Regions from separate parts of the Pseudomonas sp. MWU13-3659 genome, predicted to be linked through region 2. Evidence: riboswitches for the same ligand, from Rfam matches in the RefSeq annotation. Region 2 holds a riboswitch; each other region holds the start of a gene.
What was found. Region 2 has a riboswitch for cobalamin ahead of cobW (cobalamin biosynthesis protein CobW). Riboswitches for the same ligand answer to the same signal wherever they lie in the genome.

Region 1 (3,779 bases), on a different contig from region 2:
ATCCGGCCAGGGTCTTCGACTGATTGAACTCAGCGGGCGGCCAGCCCGGCCTGTTGCAGGAAGGTCAGGTTGTCTTCCAGGTGCCAGTCCTCGGCAATACGTCCATCGGCAATGCGATAGATGTCCATCGCGATGAAGTCGATGGCTTCGCCCTGCCCCTGGTGCTCGCCCAGCTTGCCGGTGAAATGCCCGGTAAAGCGCAGGGCCGCGGTGACCCGGTCACCGGCAACGATCATCTGCAGCACTTCGCAGCGCAGGTCCGGCACCGCCGCGCGGAAGGCCTTCGAGGCGTTCAGCGGGCCTTCGACACCCTGCAGCCGTCCTGCCGGCAGGGTGTTGTCGCGAAAGTCCGCGGCCAGCGCGGCGCGGGCCATGGCTTCGTCGCCGGTGTTCCAGAAGGTGTCATAGCGCCGGGCGGCGAGGATCTGCTGTTCGAGCTGGGCCTTGGGCAGGCTGTGGTCGACCACCAGCACGGCTGGCGCAACCAGTTCGCCGGCACTGGCCAGGTTTGCGGCAGCTGCCAGCAGCAGAGGCGTCAACCAGCGGCCGGCACGCATCCCCGAAGCCTTGGATTCGGTATTCATGTTCATTTCCTTGAAGTGTCGTCAGAGAAGGCATGGCGCGGCCGCGAACCATGCAGACAAGCCTATCCAGTCGGCGCCAAGCCCTCAAGAAGGCACTTTTCACTCACCTGGTCACCCTGGAGTAACCCCCGCATGGCCCACTACCGGGAATGCCCCGCCTACGACGTATTCGCCCCCGCCTGCCCCGCGCGGTTGGTGCTCGACCGCCTGGCGGACAAATGGGCGCTGCTGCTGATCGACCGCCTCAGCGCTGGCGAACGCATCCGCTTCAACCAACTGCGCCGGGACATGGCCGGGGTCTCGCAGAAAATGCTCTCGCAAACCCTTAAGCGCCTCGAACGCGACGGGCTGATCGAGCGTGAAGTGCATCCGAGCGTGCCGCCCACGGTCGAGTACGCGCTGACCGAACTGGGTGCGACCCTGGGCGACACGGTCGAGCGCCTGGCACGTTGGGCGGAGTCGAACATGCCCGCGATACAGCTGGCCCAGCAGCAGTACGACCGCCAGGCTGCGCGCCACCTCGATTGACTCGCCCGCGCATAAATGCTCAGATGCGCCCCTTGTTTCAGGTGTCCCTGGCCGCCGTGCCAGGGGTTAAACGGGAAGCCGGTGCCTCGCTTATCGCGAGAAGTCCGGCGCTGCCCCCGCAACGGTAAGCGAGCAAGGCATTCGACAGACCACTGTGCCGACGGCATGGGAAGGTGAATGCCCGCCCCTCTCGCAAGCCCGGAGACCGGCCTGCAACCTCTGTTTGGCAACTCCCGCGGTGGGCGGGCGCGTGCCGGTCTTGGGGCGGCCCGCTGCCTGCAATGCCTTCATGCGTCCACCTCGCCGGGCTTCACTTTCTCGCTACGGGCGCGTTTGCATGTCTTCACCCCTCCTGCGCATCGAGCGCCTGCACTGGTCACCCGCTGCCGGCGAGCCACGCCTGCTCGACGATGTCACGCTCGACGTGCGCCCCGGCGAGTTCGTTGGATTGATCGGCCCCAACGGCAGCGGCAAGACCAGCCTGCTGCGCTGCGCCTACCGCTTCAATCGCCCGCTGGCCGGGCGCGTGCTGCTCGATGGCGAGGATGTCTGGCAACGCCCGCCGCTCTGGGTGGCCCAGCGCATCGCGGTGATGCTGCAGGAGTTCCCCGAGGACTTCGGCCTCAGCGTGCGCGACGTCGTCGCCATGGGCCGCACGCCGCACCTGGGCTGGCTCGACGGTGACGGCGACCCGGCGCCCATCGAGGCCGCCTTGCGCCAATTGGGCCTGGAAGACCGCGCCGAGCAAGGCTTCGCCCACCTGTCCGGTGGCGAAAAGCAGCGTGTGCTGCTGGCCCGGGCCCTGGCCCAGCAACCGCGCCTGCTGGTGCTGGACGAGCCGACCAACCACCTCGACCCGCGCTACCAGCTGGCGCTGCTGCAGCATTTGCGCGGCACCGGCCTGGGCCTGCTGGCGAGCTTCCACGACCTGAACCTGGCCGCCGCCTTCTGCGACCGCCTGTACGTCATCGAGCAAGGCCGCATCAAAGCGGGCGGCACGCCCGCCGAGGTGCTGACCGAGCAGTGCCTGGCCGAGGTCTTCGGCACCCGCGCCCTGGTCGACCGCCACCCCTTGGCCCATCACCCGCGCATCACCTGGATCAGCCCCGCATGAAGCGATCGATACTTACCCTGCTTGCCGCCCTGCCCCTTATCGCGGCGGCCAGCGACTACCCCGTGAACGTGCGCAGTTGCGACCGCACGGTGACTTTCCAGCAGGCACCGCAACGGGCGGTCAGCCACGACATCAACCTGACCGGCATGCTCCTGGCCCTCGGCCTGCGCGAGCGGATGATCGGCTACAGCGGCATCAGCGGCTGGAAGACCCTCGACCCCTCCTTGAGCCAGGCGTTGACGGGCCTGCCGGAACTGGCGCCACGCTACCCATCGGTGGAGAACCTGCTGGACGTGGACGCCGATTTCCTGTTCGCCGGCTGGGGCTACGGCATGGAGGTTGGCGGGACGCTCACGCCGCAGCGCCTGGCATCGTTCGGTATTCCGGTGTACGAGCTGAGCGAGTCCTGCTCGCGGATCATGCCCCGCCGCCCGGCGAGCCTCGACGACCTCTACACCGACCTCGACAACCTCGGGCGGATCTTCGACGTGGCCCCGCGTGCCCAGACGCTGATCGCCGGACTGCGCCAGCGGGTCGCCCGGGTTGCCCAGACCCTCGCCAACGTCCACGACCGCCCCAAGGTGTTCCTCTACGACAGCGGTGAGGACCGCCCCACCACCTCCGGCAGCCTGGGCATGCCACAAGCACTGATCGCGGCGGCCGGTGGCGACAACGTGATGGCCGACGTGCAGGCCAGCTGGACCGAGGTCAGCTGGGAAAGCGTCGTCGAGCGCGACCCCGAGGTGATCGCGATCGTCGACTATGGGCCGACCACCAGGCAGCAGAAACGCGATTTCCTGCTCCAGCTCCCGGCGCTGGCCGACGTGAAAGCCATCCGCGAGCGCCGCTTCGTGGTGCTGTCCTACCTCCAGGTGACCCCTTCGGTGGACAACGCCGACGCCATCGAGCAACTGGCCGGCGCCCTGCACCCGCAACTGTTCGCGCAGGCACGGCCGTGATGCCGCTGCGCAGCCCCTCGGCCTACCGGCTGCTGCTCGTCGGGCTGGTGGCCGCCCTGCTGCTGTCCTGCCTGGTTTCACTCGGTTTCGGCGCGGCCCAGGTGCCGCTGGCCAATGTGCTGGACATCGCCTTGAAGCAGGCAGGGCTCGCCGAGGCTGGCAACTTCAGCCGTGGCCAAGAGCAGATCGTCTGGCAGATCCGCGCGCCACGGGTGCTGCTCGGCGCGTTGGTGGGCGCCGGGCTGGCCATGGTAGGCGCCGCCTTGCAGGCCGTGACGCGCAATCCGCTGGCCGACCCGCACTTGCTGGGGGTCAGCTCCGGGGCCGTGCTCGGCGCCGTGCTGGTGGTGTTGTTCCTCGGCCCCTTCGCCGGTGTGCTGAGCCTGCCGTTGGCGGCGTTCCTCGGCGCCCTGGGCTGCATGCTGCTGGTGCTGGGCGTGGCCAGCCGGCGCGGCCGCCTGGACAGTGAGCGGCTGCTACTGGCCGGCGTGGCGGTGTCGTTCGTGGTGATGGCGCTGGCCAACCTGTTGCTCTACACCGGCGACCCCCACGCCGCCAGCTCGGTGATGTTCTGGATGCTCGGCGGCCTGGGCC
Region 2 (3,779 bases):
GGGTGGGCCCGGTAGCAGACCACATCGGACTGGCTGCGCTCGCTGCGCCAGGCCAGGTCCTTGAAGCTGACCGGCCGGGTGATGATGCGCCCATCCAGTTCCGGCAAGGCGATATGCATGGCCAGGTCGCGGGCGCCCAAGCCCTGCTCGCTCTGTTCCCAGGCAGGCTGGTTGTCCTGGGCGCAGATCGCCTGCAACACCGGCACGTCGCGGCGCAGCGGGCGCAGGTTGGGTTGTTCGGGGCTGGACAAGGCGAAACCGGTGGTATTGATCACCACTTCGGCCTCGACCTCGTCGAGCCAGCTTTCAACCTGATCGAGGCAAGCACGCTCCTTGAGGCTGGCCACGGCGATCGGCAATGGGTTCAGGCCGCAGGCTTGCAGGCGCTGGCAGAACACATCGATGAAAGCCGTATTGGCGGCTTGCAGGTGCGAACGATAGAACAGCAATGGTGCCACCGGGAACGCCGGGTTCCACTCAGCGTACCAGTCCTCCAGCACCGCGCTGACCTTGCCTGGGTGGTACACCGCAGTGCGCGGCAACGGTTGCGGCTCATGCCACGGGTAGTCACGCCCGAGCCATAGGCTGGCCAGGCAGTTGAACAGGTTGACGGCGTTGGCCTTGCCGCCCTGGCGCAGGTAGTGCCAGAGCCGCTCGGCTTGCTCGCCGCGCACCGTGCCCAGGTCGGTCAGTTCCGGATCGGGACGGTCATCGCCGGGCACCAGGATCAGTTGCACGCCTCGGTTGGCCAGTTCCACCAGTTGCTCGACACCATAGCGCCAATAGCCGACGCCACCGTGCAGCGAGACCAGAATCACCTTGGCGTGACGCAGCACCTCGTCGACATAGAGGTCGACCGAGGCATGGTTCTGCACCTGCATGGGGTTGGCCAGGCGCAGGCTGGGGAAGTCCTCCGGCAACTGCTCGGCGGTTTCGGCGAGCAGTGCCAGGTGCGAATCACCGCTGCAGAGGATCACCAGCTCGGCGGGGGTCTGGCCGAGGTCGGCGATGCTGTCGTCCGGCACGAAGCCGCCGGGCTGGGTCCGCAGCAGGTGCATGGGTCAGGCGCCCAGGGCCTGGCGCAGGCGCGCCTCCAGTTGCGCGGCGTCGAGGTCCTGGCCGATCAGCACCAGGCGGGTGATGCGCGGCTCCTCGCTGCGCCAGGCGCGGTCGAAGTGCTTGTCGAAGCGGGTGCCCACGCCCTGGATCAGCAGGCGCATCGGCTTGCCGGGGATGGCGGCGAAGCCCTTGGCGCGCAGGATGCCGAACTCGGTGACCAGTTGCGTGAGGGCGTCGAGCAGCAGGCTCTCGTCGGCTTCGGGCAGGTCGATGGAGATGGAGTCGAAGGCGTCGTGGTCATGGTCGTCGTGGTCATCGCCATCGTGATGCGAGTCGTGGTGGGTGCGGCGGCCATCGATATGCGCCTCGGACTCGGCCCCCACGCCCAACAGCACCTCCAGCGGCAGGCGACCGCTGCTGGCCTCGATCACCTTGACCGCTGGCGGCAGTTCCTCGGCCACCTCTTTACGGACCTTGGCCAGGCCCTCGGCGTCGATCAGGTCGGCCTTGTTCAGCACCACCAGGTCGGCGCTGGCCAGCTGGTCGGCGAACAGTTCGTGCAGGGGTGACTCGTGGTCGAGGTTGGGGTCGAGCTTACGCTGGGCATCGACTTGGTCCGGATACGCGGCGAAGGTGCCTGCGGCCACGGCCGGGCTGTCGACCACGGTGATCACCGCGTCGACGGTGCAGGCATTGCGGATTTCCGGCCACTGGAAGGCCTGGACCAACGGTTTGGGCAACGCCAGGCCGCTGGTCTCGATAAGGATGTGGTCCAGGTCGCCACGGCGGGCCACCAGCTCGCGCATCACCGGGAAGAACTCTTCCTGGACGGTGCAGCACAGGCAACCGTTGGCCAGCTCATAGACGCGGCCATTGGCCTCTTCCTCGCTGCAACCGATGCTGCACTGCTTGAGAATTTCGCCATCGATGCCCAGTTCGCCGAACTCGTTGACGATCACCGCGATGCGGCGGCCCTGGGCGTTGTCGAGCATATGGCGGAGCAAGGTGGTCTTGCCCGAGCCGAGGAAGCCGGTAACGATGGTGACGGGGAGCTTGGCCAGTGTTTTCATGTCGCGGTGCCCTTGGCGGCTGTGGCGCGGGCATGCAGGACGATAGCCACGGGCCCTGTCGGCCTGGCTGGTTCGCCACCGGATCACCCCGCCCGGTTGAAAGTCGAAAACGTCGCGAGGCAGGTCTCCTGGCTCGCACTGTGCCGGCAGGATTGCCAGCGGGATGGCGCCTTCCCGCGCGTGCGCAGTGGCTGTGCCGATCCGTTCCAGTGCCTACAGTTGCGGGGGCAGCCGCGGCATCGACCGCGTTCCCGTCTTAGCTCCGGCCAACGCCGGAGAACCTCGAAGCGGCAAGGCTACGCAGAGCCTGGCTTGCGGTCAACCGCCGCCGCCATTGACGCAATGGTTCGCCCCATGATTTGCTAGCGCATTGCGTTCAGGTGCCCCCTTGGGGTGAAACGGGAAACCGGTGCGTCACGCCTCTCTCTACTAGAGGCCGGACAATGCCGGTGCTGCCCCCGCAACGGTAAGCGAGTGAAGCGTCTTGACCACTGTGCCCGTCGACTCGGCATGGGAAGGTGACGCCAACAACGGAGCCCTGCTCCACCTCGCCAGCCCGGAGACCGGCCTGACACCACATGAACACCCCGCGGTGGGCGGGCGCTGTCGCATACCTGGGCGAGCTTCGTCCGGGGTCGCCGCGCTTGCCCGTTGCCCCAATGCCCGACAAAAGCAACAGCAGAGGAACGCGTCATGCCCATCACCAGCACGAAACACAGCATCGCCACCCCCGTCAGCCTCAGCCAGCGCATGATCGTCGCCGTCGGCGCCAGCCTGCTCGGCCTGTGCCTGGTCTACTTCGCCGGTTTCTCGCACATCGAAGCGGTGCACAACGCCGCGCACGACACCCGCCACAGCGCCGCCTTCCCCTGCCACTGAGTACGCCCGCATGATCACGCGCATCGCCCGTACCGCGGGCTTCAGCGGGCTGCTGGCTGCCCTGCTGCTGACCCTCCTGCAAAGCGTTTGGGTGGCCCCCTTGATTCTTCAGGCGGAAACCTACGAGAACGCCGCCCCCGCCGCCGAACACCACGAGCATGGCGAGGCCGCCACGCCCCACGAACATGAGCACAACGCCGAAGCCTGGGCACCGGAGGACGGCTGGCAGCGTGTGCTGTCTACCACAGGCGGCAACCTGGTGGTCGCGATAGGCTTCGCCCTGGTCTTGGCCGCACTGTACAGCCTGCGCGAGCCTGGCCGCGTCAGCACCGGCGCGCTCTGGGGCCTGGCCGGCTTCGCCGTGTTCTGCCTGGCGCCGACCCTGGGCCTGCCGCCCGAACTGCCCGGTACCGCAGCCGCCGACCTGGGCCAACGGCAGACCTGGTGGGTCGGCACCGCCGCCGCCACTGCCGCAGGCCTGGCGCTGCTGGTATTCGCCCGTCACTGGCTGTTCAAGGTGATCGGCGTCGCCCTGCTGGTCATCCCCCATGTCATCGGCGCGCCGCAACCGCCCGTGCATGAGAGCCTGGCGCCGGAAGCCCTTGAGGCGCAGTTCAAGATCGCCTCCTGGCTCACCAATGCCGCCTTCTGGCTGGCGCTGGGGCTACTCAGCGCCTGGCTCTACCGTCGCTCCAGCCACGCTTGATGTCCCTGCATCCCGCTCAGCCGGCGTTGTACGCCGGCTTTGGCTGCCGTCGCGGCTGCCCGGTC
Region 3 (3,779 bases), on a different contig from region 2:
CTTTCAGCCGCTGCCGGCTACGCGCCACAGCTACTCAACAATGCACGTACTCGTTGAGCCATCTCATCGGCATTATCAGGTACAGATACTGAAATGCCCAGATAGTGCTCAAGGTGAAGGGTAAGCGTCTGTTCGCCCACTATGAGATCCCAATAGCGCTGGTCAAGTCCGTCCAATTTTTCATTCCAGTAACCGCTTAATCCGTGCTCAAGCTTCTGAGCCACGTTCTCGAACAGTTTCCAGTCGGCGAGTTCTGATATTTCTATGGTCGTCATGCGCCACCTCACCAAGCGAATGCAGATTTTCGTGTTTCTCGCGAGCGGCAGCAATGGGTCGTAAGCGGCCATAGCACCACCTGGATTAAAGCCGAACATCCCTTCCCTACCCAACCGACTCTCGCACCAAAGTGAGACTGAATGACCTACGCACGACCACTTGCATGTTTGGCGTAACCCTCAACCCCTACCGATTGAGCTCTCGCCCGTGAACCAGCAGTTTGGTCGCAACCTCGCCGCCCGACAGATGTACCTCGACGAGGTGCTGCACCTCTTCATTGTCGCGCACCCGATACCAGCAAGCGTCGGGGTACACCGTCAGCACCGGCCCCAGGTTGCAGGGGAACTGGCAAGCCGTGCGCGTCAGCAGCACACCACCCGGCACCTCGATCAGTTGCCGCTGCAGCAACTCGCGGCGCAGTTGCTTCCACAGTGGCAAGGCGCCTCGACGGACGCAACGCGGGCCAGTGCAAAGGAACACCTGGCGTGCATGGTCCGGGATCTTCGACCAGTCGGCGTCGGCTGCCACGGCATTGACCTGATCGCAGGCCAGATGCCGTGAGTGATCCTCGATGCTCGCACAGGCCATTCGCGCATCCAGGCCACGGCGTCCCAACGCCTGCGCCGTGACCCAGACTTGCGGCTGGTGCCCATGCTCACGTGCGATGCGCCCCAGTTCATCGCGCAGCCAGTCCAGGTAGGCGCCGTCGGAGATGGGTTCCAGGTCCACCACCAGCACGCGTTCCAGCCCGTCGGCGAAGGTCTTGCGCAAGACCGCCCACAGGCCCTCAAACCCGTCCAGGGTGTCGACGACATCGTCCCGAGCGGATTCGCCCCGCAGCTGGCGGATCTCCGCGCCAAAAGCTTCGGCCGCTGAACCGCCCGCAAGGCCCGGCCCGACAAACAAGACGCGCTGGTAAGTCATCACATGCTCTTCTCGAAGTGAATTTCGCAGAAGCACACACAGGCAGGCATCGAGCATGGGCCCAGACCGACCCATGCCTGCCCTCCGCAGGATTGTCGCCAAAAGATTCCAGGCCGGTCTCCGGGCTCGCGAGGCTGGATGCCCTCGCCTTCCCATGGCCGGCTGGCCACAGTGGTCTGATTGAGGGCATCACTCGCATACCGTTGCGGGGGCAGCACCGGACTGGCGCGAAGCGCGTACCGGTTTCCCGTTTCACCCCAGGCGCGGCGGCTTGGGACACCTGAAACTGGGCGGCATGTGAACATTCGGTGCAGTGCGCGTCAAGGTGGTGAACCAGGCCCGGCACTCCCACAGAGGCCAATGCTGCACCAGGAACCGTAGGAGCCAGCCTTGCTGGCGATGCCCGGCACAGCCGGGCCAATCACCAGGCGAAGGCATCGATTCCCCTAGGTTGCGCACCTATTTGAAACGTCGTGGCTGGGTTGCCATTTCAGACTTTCTTCAAGATCCCCATATGCGCATCGTCCATCAACGCCTTGGCCATATCGCTGAGGTAGTGCGACGCCCAGACCAGCACCGGTTCGTTGTCCATCACACCGATGAATGAGGCGCGGCGGGCGCTATCGAGTAGCACCGAGGCTTGTTCCATGGCGTGATTGGCGCAGTTGCCGGGCTCTACGCGGAACAGGCGCGTGCCTTTGGTGGCGCCTTCCATGAACGTGCACGCGCCGACGGTCCAGCCGAGTTGGCCGTGGTCTGCTGGGAGATCGTTGTCCATTCGAGGTTCCTCTGAAGCTTTGAAGGGGTGACCGAGCTACCTGTAGGAGCGGCTTCAGCCGCGATCACCAGCAACGCTGGTGCCAGGTACCGCGGTGCCTGCATCGCGGCTGAAGCCGCTCCTACAGGGGCCTGCGCAGGGCTGTCAGTGCAGCGTGTATGACGGCGGCCGGGTGCTCATCTGTAGCTGAGCCAACGCCGACTCCAGCAACGTGCGGGTGGCATCGAGTTCGTGCATCACCGTCAGCATCACCAGCGTGGCAGGTGATTTGGGCAGGTGAGTCAGCGATTGATGCGTCACCGCCAGCGCGCACATGACGTACTCGGTGGCGTGGACCAAGGTGTCTTCGAGGAAATGAGGGGATTCGATGGAAGGTGGTGGATCCGGGACGATCTTCAACATGACTTCATACTCGACGTTCATGAATGATCAACCGGGCACCCGATCACCTGCCGGGAGATGGGTGGCGGCTACGTGCGGGTCTGCAAGTCCGGGGAACATCGAGCACTAACCCGGCCGGCCCGAAGGCCAACCGCACGCAGCCACCATTGAGCACAACCACTGACAAGCGCCAGCGACTCAGAAAGTGAGCACAGATCGATGTTCAGACGGGCTTGCAGGCCCGGTCGTTGATTTGGCAACGACCCGGCGAGACTAGCCGTCACTTCGATAGCGCAAAAGTGCTCAAAGCATGCTTGGGAAACGCCCTACGTGAAATGGGGAAAGTCTGATTAGCCCATGTGGGACTTCATCCCCAGCTAGTCATTTCCTCAAAATCACGCCACTCATGTATTCATGCAGGTCGCGAAAATCCTTGACGCTCCAGGCATGCGGCGGGATCTTCACCCCGTTCTCCTGCAGCGTTTTCGGAATCAGGTTTCCATTTGGGCGAAGGATGACCGAAGACACGATAACGCCTGGATAGTCGTTCAAGCGCTTCTTGAACGCAGCGCTGGTAAGGTCCGGCGTTGGCGGGTTGCTCTTTTTGGCCAACGGCCCCGTCCCCTTGATATCCGCGCCATGGCACACGGCACACCGCTGCACGAAGAGGTTTTTTCCGTTGGCGTTTTCCGCCAAGGACAGCGGCGCTTGCAGCAGTGACAAGAACCCCAGCATCGCAATACGTGAAACATTCATTCCCAAGCAGCTCCCACGGCTCAAAATCCATTTGATACCAGCATCACACGCCACCACCCGACCGCGCCATCCATAAGTGCGCAGCTGTCATCCCCTTCGACATGTTGCTACCCTGCCCCGACGCATCGGACAGAATCGAGCACATGCTGGAAGCACTACGACGGATCGACCTCAACCTCCTGCTGACCCTCCACGCGCTGTTGCTGGAACGGCACGTGACACGTGCATCGGTGCGCCTGCATAAAAGCCAGCCCGCCGTCAGCCATGCCCTGGCTCAACTTCGCCTGCACTTCGACGACCCCTTGCTGATACGCCGTGACGGCCAGTTGGTGCTGACCGCCCGCGCTCAAAGCCTGCTGGGGCCGCTCGAGCAGTCCCTGAGGCATCTCAATGATCTGCTGGGGGCATCCAACTTCGACCCGGGCCAATCCCAGGCGCGCTTCCGGTTGTCACTTTCCGACTACGCTGCGCGCCGTGTGCTGCCCAGGCTGGTTCGTCATGTTCGCCGCGTCGCGCCCGGGGTGGACCTGGCGGTCAGCCAGGCCAACCGGGAGACCATGATGGCCCAGCTGGCGGATGGCGAGCTCGACGTGGCACTGGGCATTTTCCCGGAATACCCCCAAGGCGTCCTGGTGCAGGAGCTGTTCCCCGAACACTTCGTCAG
Region 4 (3,779 bases), on a different contig from region 2:
CGAGCTTTTCCGGCAGGGTGCCGCTGAGGGACACGGTGGCAATCGAACGCTGCATGCTGGTGTTCCTTGTTGTAGGAGGCTTTGGGCTGCGCCCCCCTGTAGGAGCGGCTTCAGCCGCGATCATCCGCGAAGCGGATGCCAGGCACCGCGGCGCCTGCATCGCGGCTGAAGCCGCTCCTACAGAGGCGATAGGGTCCGTGCCGATAACGCATCAATCGGCCTGGCAAGCTCGATTATTCGCAGGTAAAGTCACCCCGGCAACGAACTTTGTACGGAATAGTTAGTTTTCGTTCGATTACCGAACAAAACCCGTTCCGGCGAATTGATTCACCCACCCCCGTGAACAACCATGAACACCAGTCGCAGGCCCCCGCCGGCCTTTCTCGCTGCCACGCCGGTCGTTCGGCGGGTCCTGCGCCGCACCGCCCAACGTCACCACATAATAAGTTCAATAAAACGGGTACCGACCTATGCTCACGTTCCTCGCCCTGCGATCCGCACCGCCATGTTCGTCTTCTCCTTATCGCCCCCCGGTTCACGCGCCCCGTGCGCGCTGACCTTTCGGCCACCGACAAGCACAACGGAGACAACATGGCCCGCTCAAGCTCCCAAGCCAAGAAAGCCACCGCCAGCGGATGGATCGGCTCTGCCCTCGAGTACTACGACTTCTTCATCTACGCCCAGGCCGCGGCACTGATCTTCCCGCAGATCTTCTTCCCCTCCACCGACCCGAAGATGGCCATCATCGCCTCGCTGGCCACCTACGGCGTCGGCTACCTGGCCCGCCCGGTGGGCGCCTTCGTGCTCGGCCACTGGGGCGACACCCGCGGGCGCAAGAACGTGCTGCTGCTGTGCATGTTCCTGATGGGCCTGTCGACCATGGCCGTGGGCCTGCTGCCCACCTACCACGACATCGGCCTGCTCGCCCCGGCGCTGCTGGTGCTGCTGCGCCTGGTCCAGGGCTTCGCCGTGGCCGGCGAGATCTCCGGGGCCAGCTCGATGATCATGGAGCACGCGCCGTTCGGCCGCCGTGGCTACTACGCCAGCTACACGCTGCAAGGCGTGCAGGCCGGCCAGGTGATGGCGGCGGCGGTGTTCCTGCCGCTGGCCTACTTCATGCCGAGCGAGGCCTTCAACGAATGGGGCTGGCGCATCCCGTTCCTGATGAGTGCGCTGGTGCTGGTGGCCGGCTTCATCATCCGCAAGGAGGTCCACGAAACCCCGGCCTTCGTCCAGGAAGAGCAGCAGGACAAGGTCGCCAAGTCGCCGATCAGCGAAGCCTTCCGCCACAGCTGGAAGCACATGGTACTGGTGATGTTCATGGCATTGATGAACGTGATCCCGGTGGTCGCCACCATCTTCGGCGCGGCCTACGCGGTGCAACCGGCCTACGGCGTCGGCTTCGACAAGAGCGTGTACCTGTGGATCCCGGTGGTGGGCAATATCGTCGCGGTGCTGGTGATCCCCTTCGTCGGCAACCTCTCCGACCGGATCGGCCGCCGCCCGACCATGATCGCCGGCTGCCTGGGCTCGGGCCTGCTGGCGTTCGTCTACCTGTATGCGATCAGCATTCAGAACGTGCCGCTGGCCTTCGCCGCCTCGATCGTCATGTGGGGCATGGTCTACCAGGGCTACAACGCGGTGTTCCCAAGCTTCTACCCCGAGCTGTTCCAGACCCGCTACCGGGTCTCGGCCATGGCCATCGCACAGAACGTCGGCACCATGCTCACCGCCATGCTGCCGGCGCTGTTCGCCACCGTGGCGCCTCCGGGTTCGGACAATATCCCGCTGGTGGTCGGCGGGCTGGCGTTCTTCATCACCTGCGTGTGCGCGTTCGCGGCGTACCTGGCGCCGGAAACCCACCGGCTGGCCATGGAAGACCTGGGCAACCCGCAGGCAACGCCCATGGCGCAGGAAGCCTATGAAGCCAATCGCAAGGGCAGCCTGAAAGCGTTCGGGCATTGAACGCCCCGGGCCAGGCCTGTCGCACACGGACAGGTCTGCCCCTCCAGATGATTGACTCCCCCCTCGTTCGATGGTCAGATGCGCGCCAGTTTCAGGTGTCCTGCGCCGCCGCGCGCAGGGTGAAACGGGAAGCCGGTGAGTCGTTTTCACGACAAGTCCGGCGCTGCCCCCGCAACGGTAAGCGAGCGAACCCTTCGACAGACCACTGTGCACACGCATGGGAAGGTGAAGGCTTCACGACCCTCGCAAGCCCGGAGACCGGCCTGAAGCCTTACTTGGCAACCCGCGGTGGGCGGGCGCAGGCCGGTCATCGCGTGCGCGCCTGCGTATGCGGTTCGCCTTTGCGTGTTTTCCACCGGGATCCATTCATTCCTGCAGCAGTGGAACGACATGTCCCGATTCAACAAGCTACACACCCTGGCAGCCTGCCTGGCTGTCTCGCTCCCGGCCCTGGCCGACGACCACGAGGGTGCCCCGCTCACCCTGCCCTCCACGGCGGTCACCGAGACCCGCGAACCCTCGGCCATCGACCTGGCCACCCCGACCCAGGCCGGTTCACGGCTGAACCTCAGCGCCCTGGAAACCCCGGCCAGCACCAGCAGCATCACCGCCGAGCAGATTCTGCAACGCAACAACCTCACCGTGCAGGACGCCGTGACCCGCTCCCCGGGCATCACCTTCATCGGCACTCCCGGCGATGGCGGCACCGGCCTGTCGGCCCGCGGTTTCAGCGGCCAGGGTTCGGTGATGACACTGTTCGACGGCGCGCGGCTGTACACCGGCGCCGGCACCCTGACCTTCCCGGTCGACCCATGGATGGTCGAGCGCATCGACGTGCTGCGCGGCCCGGCCTCGGTGTTGTACGGCGAAGGCGCCACCGGCGCGGTGGTCAACGTGATCCCGAAAAAACCCTTCGCCGGCGAAATCCACAACCACCTGCGCCTGGGCTACGGTTCCTGGGACCGCCAGCAACTGGGCCTGGATAGCGGCGGCGGCCTGAGCGAGCGCCTGAGCTACCGGGTCACGCTCAACAAGCAGGAAGGCAACGGCTGGGTCGACCGCACCGACTCGCGCAACCTGTCGCTCAGCGCCGCCCTGCGCTTCGATGCCAGCGACGACCTGAGTTTCACCCTCGCCCACGAGCGCGGCGACGCCGAGCCCGCCAACTACTACGGCACGCCGCTGATCGACGGCCACTACCGCGACAGCCTGCGCAAGAAGAACTACAACGTGCGCAACGATGTGCAGCGCTACCACGACGAATGGACGCGCCTGACCACCGACTGGACCCTCAGCGACACGGTCTCGGCCAGTAACCAGCTGTACTACATCAAGAGCCGCCGCCACTGGCGCAACGCCGAGGACTACACCTGGAGCGCCGATGACGGCCTGCTGCAACGGGGCAGCTACCTGGAGATCAAGCACAACCAGGAGCAGTTCGGCGACCGCCAGAGCTTCACCTTCGACCAAAGGCTGTTCGGCCTGGCCAGCAAGACCGTGGTCGGTGTCGAGTACAACAAGATCCGCTTCAACGTCGACAGCAATTCGCCCTACAACGACGACGGCGTCGACCTGGTCGACCCGTGGCGCCCGGCACCGGGTGGGTTCCACAGCGCCTCGCCGCTGCGCCCGCAGACCCTGTCCAGCACCCACACCGTCGCCCTGTTCGCGGAAAACCGCACCCAGCTGACCGAGCGCCTGTCGCTGGTCACCGGCGTGCGCCGCGACCAGAACCACATCGACCGTGACAACCTGGTCGATGGCTCGCGCAGCGACGTCAGCCTGCGCGGCGGCAACTGGCGCGCCGGGCTGGT

Region 1: it holds a riboswitch for cobalamin, as region 2 does, so the genes downstream of both, NGM28_RS25810 (ABC transporter ATP-binding protein) here and cobW (cobalamin biosynthesis protein CobW) in region 2, are expected to answer to the same signal.
Region 3: it holds a riboswitch for cobalamin, as region 2 does, so the genes downstream of both, NGM28_RS22755 ((2Fe-2S) ferredoxin domain-containing protein) here and cobW (cobalamin biosynthesis protein CobW) in region 2, are expected to answer to the same signal.
Region 4: it holds a riboswitch for cobalamin, as region 2 does, so the genes downstream of both, NGM28_RS02585 (TonB-dependent receptor) here and cobW (cobalamin biosynthesis protein CobW) in region 2, are expected to answer to the same signal.

The regions. Positions count from the first base shown of each region.
Region 1 covers NZ_JAMSHW010000038.1:30,331-34,109, forward strand. The annotation lists gene NGM28_RS25795 (polysaccharide deacetylase family protein) at 1-23, shown strand, start outside; gene NGM28_RS25800 (ester cyclase) at 30-584, opposite strand; gene NGM28_RS25805 (winged helix-turn-helix transcriptional regulator) at 717-1,112, shown strand; cobalamin riboswitch at 1,135-1,340, shown strand; gene NGM28_RS25810 (ABC transporter ATP-binding protein) at 1,450-2,226, shown strand; gene NGM28_RS25815 (ABC transporter substrate-binding protein) at 2,223-3,185, shown strand; gene NGM28_RS25820 (FecCD family ABC transporter permease) at 3,185-3,779, shown strand, end outside.
Region 2 covers NZ_JAMSHW010000003.1:100,543-104,321, forward strand. The annotation lists gene cobN (cobaltochelatase subunit CobN) at 1-1,058, opposite strand, end outside; gene cobW (cobalamin biosynthesis protein CobW) at 1,062-2,129, opposite strand; cobalamin riboswitch at 2,231-2,429, opposite strand; cobalamin riboswitch at 2,491-2,715, shown strand; gene NGM28_RS05510 (CbtB domain-containing protein) at 2,823-3,008, shown strand; gene NGM28_RS05515 (CbtA family protein) at 3,019-3,714, shown strand; gene NGM28_RS05520 (cobalamin biosynthesis protein) at 3,714-3,779, shown strand, end outside.
Region 3 covers NZ_JAMSHW010000025.1:19,198-22,976, forward strand. The annotation lists gene NGM28_RS22750 (DUF3630 family protein) at 18-347, opposite strand; gene NGM28_RS22755 ((2Fe-2S) ferredoxin domain-containing protein) at 463-1,200, opposite strand; cobalamin riboswitch at 1,295-1,499, opposite strand; gene NGM28_RS22760 (DUF3077 domain-containing protein) at 1,691-1,978, opposite strand; gene NGM28_RS22765 (hypothetical protein) at 2,123-2,380, opposite strand; gene NGM28_RS22770 (c-type cytochrome) at 2,741-3,115, opposite strand; gene NGM28_RS22775 (LysR family transcriptional regulator) at 3,262-3,779, shown strand, end outside.
Region 4 covers NZ_JAMSHW010000002.1:30,489-34,267, reverse strand. The annotation lists gene quiC (3-dehydroshikimate dehydratase QuiC) at 1-55, opposite strand, end outside; gene NGM28_RS02590 (MFS transporter) at 592-1,965, shown strand; cobalamin riboswitch at 2,042-2,246, shown strand; gene NGM28_RS02585 (TonB-dependent receptor) at 2,356-3,779, shown strand, end outside.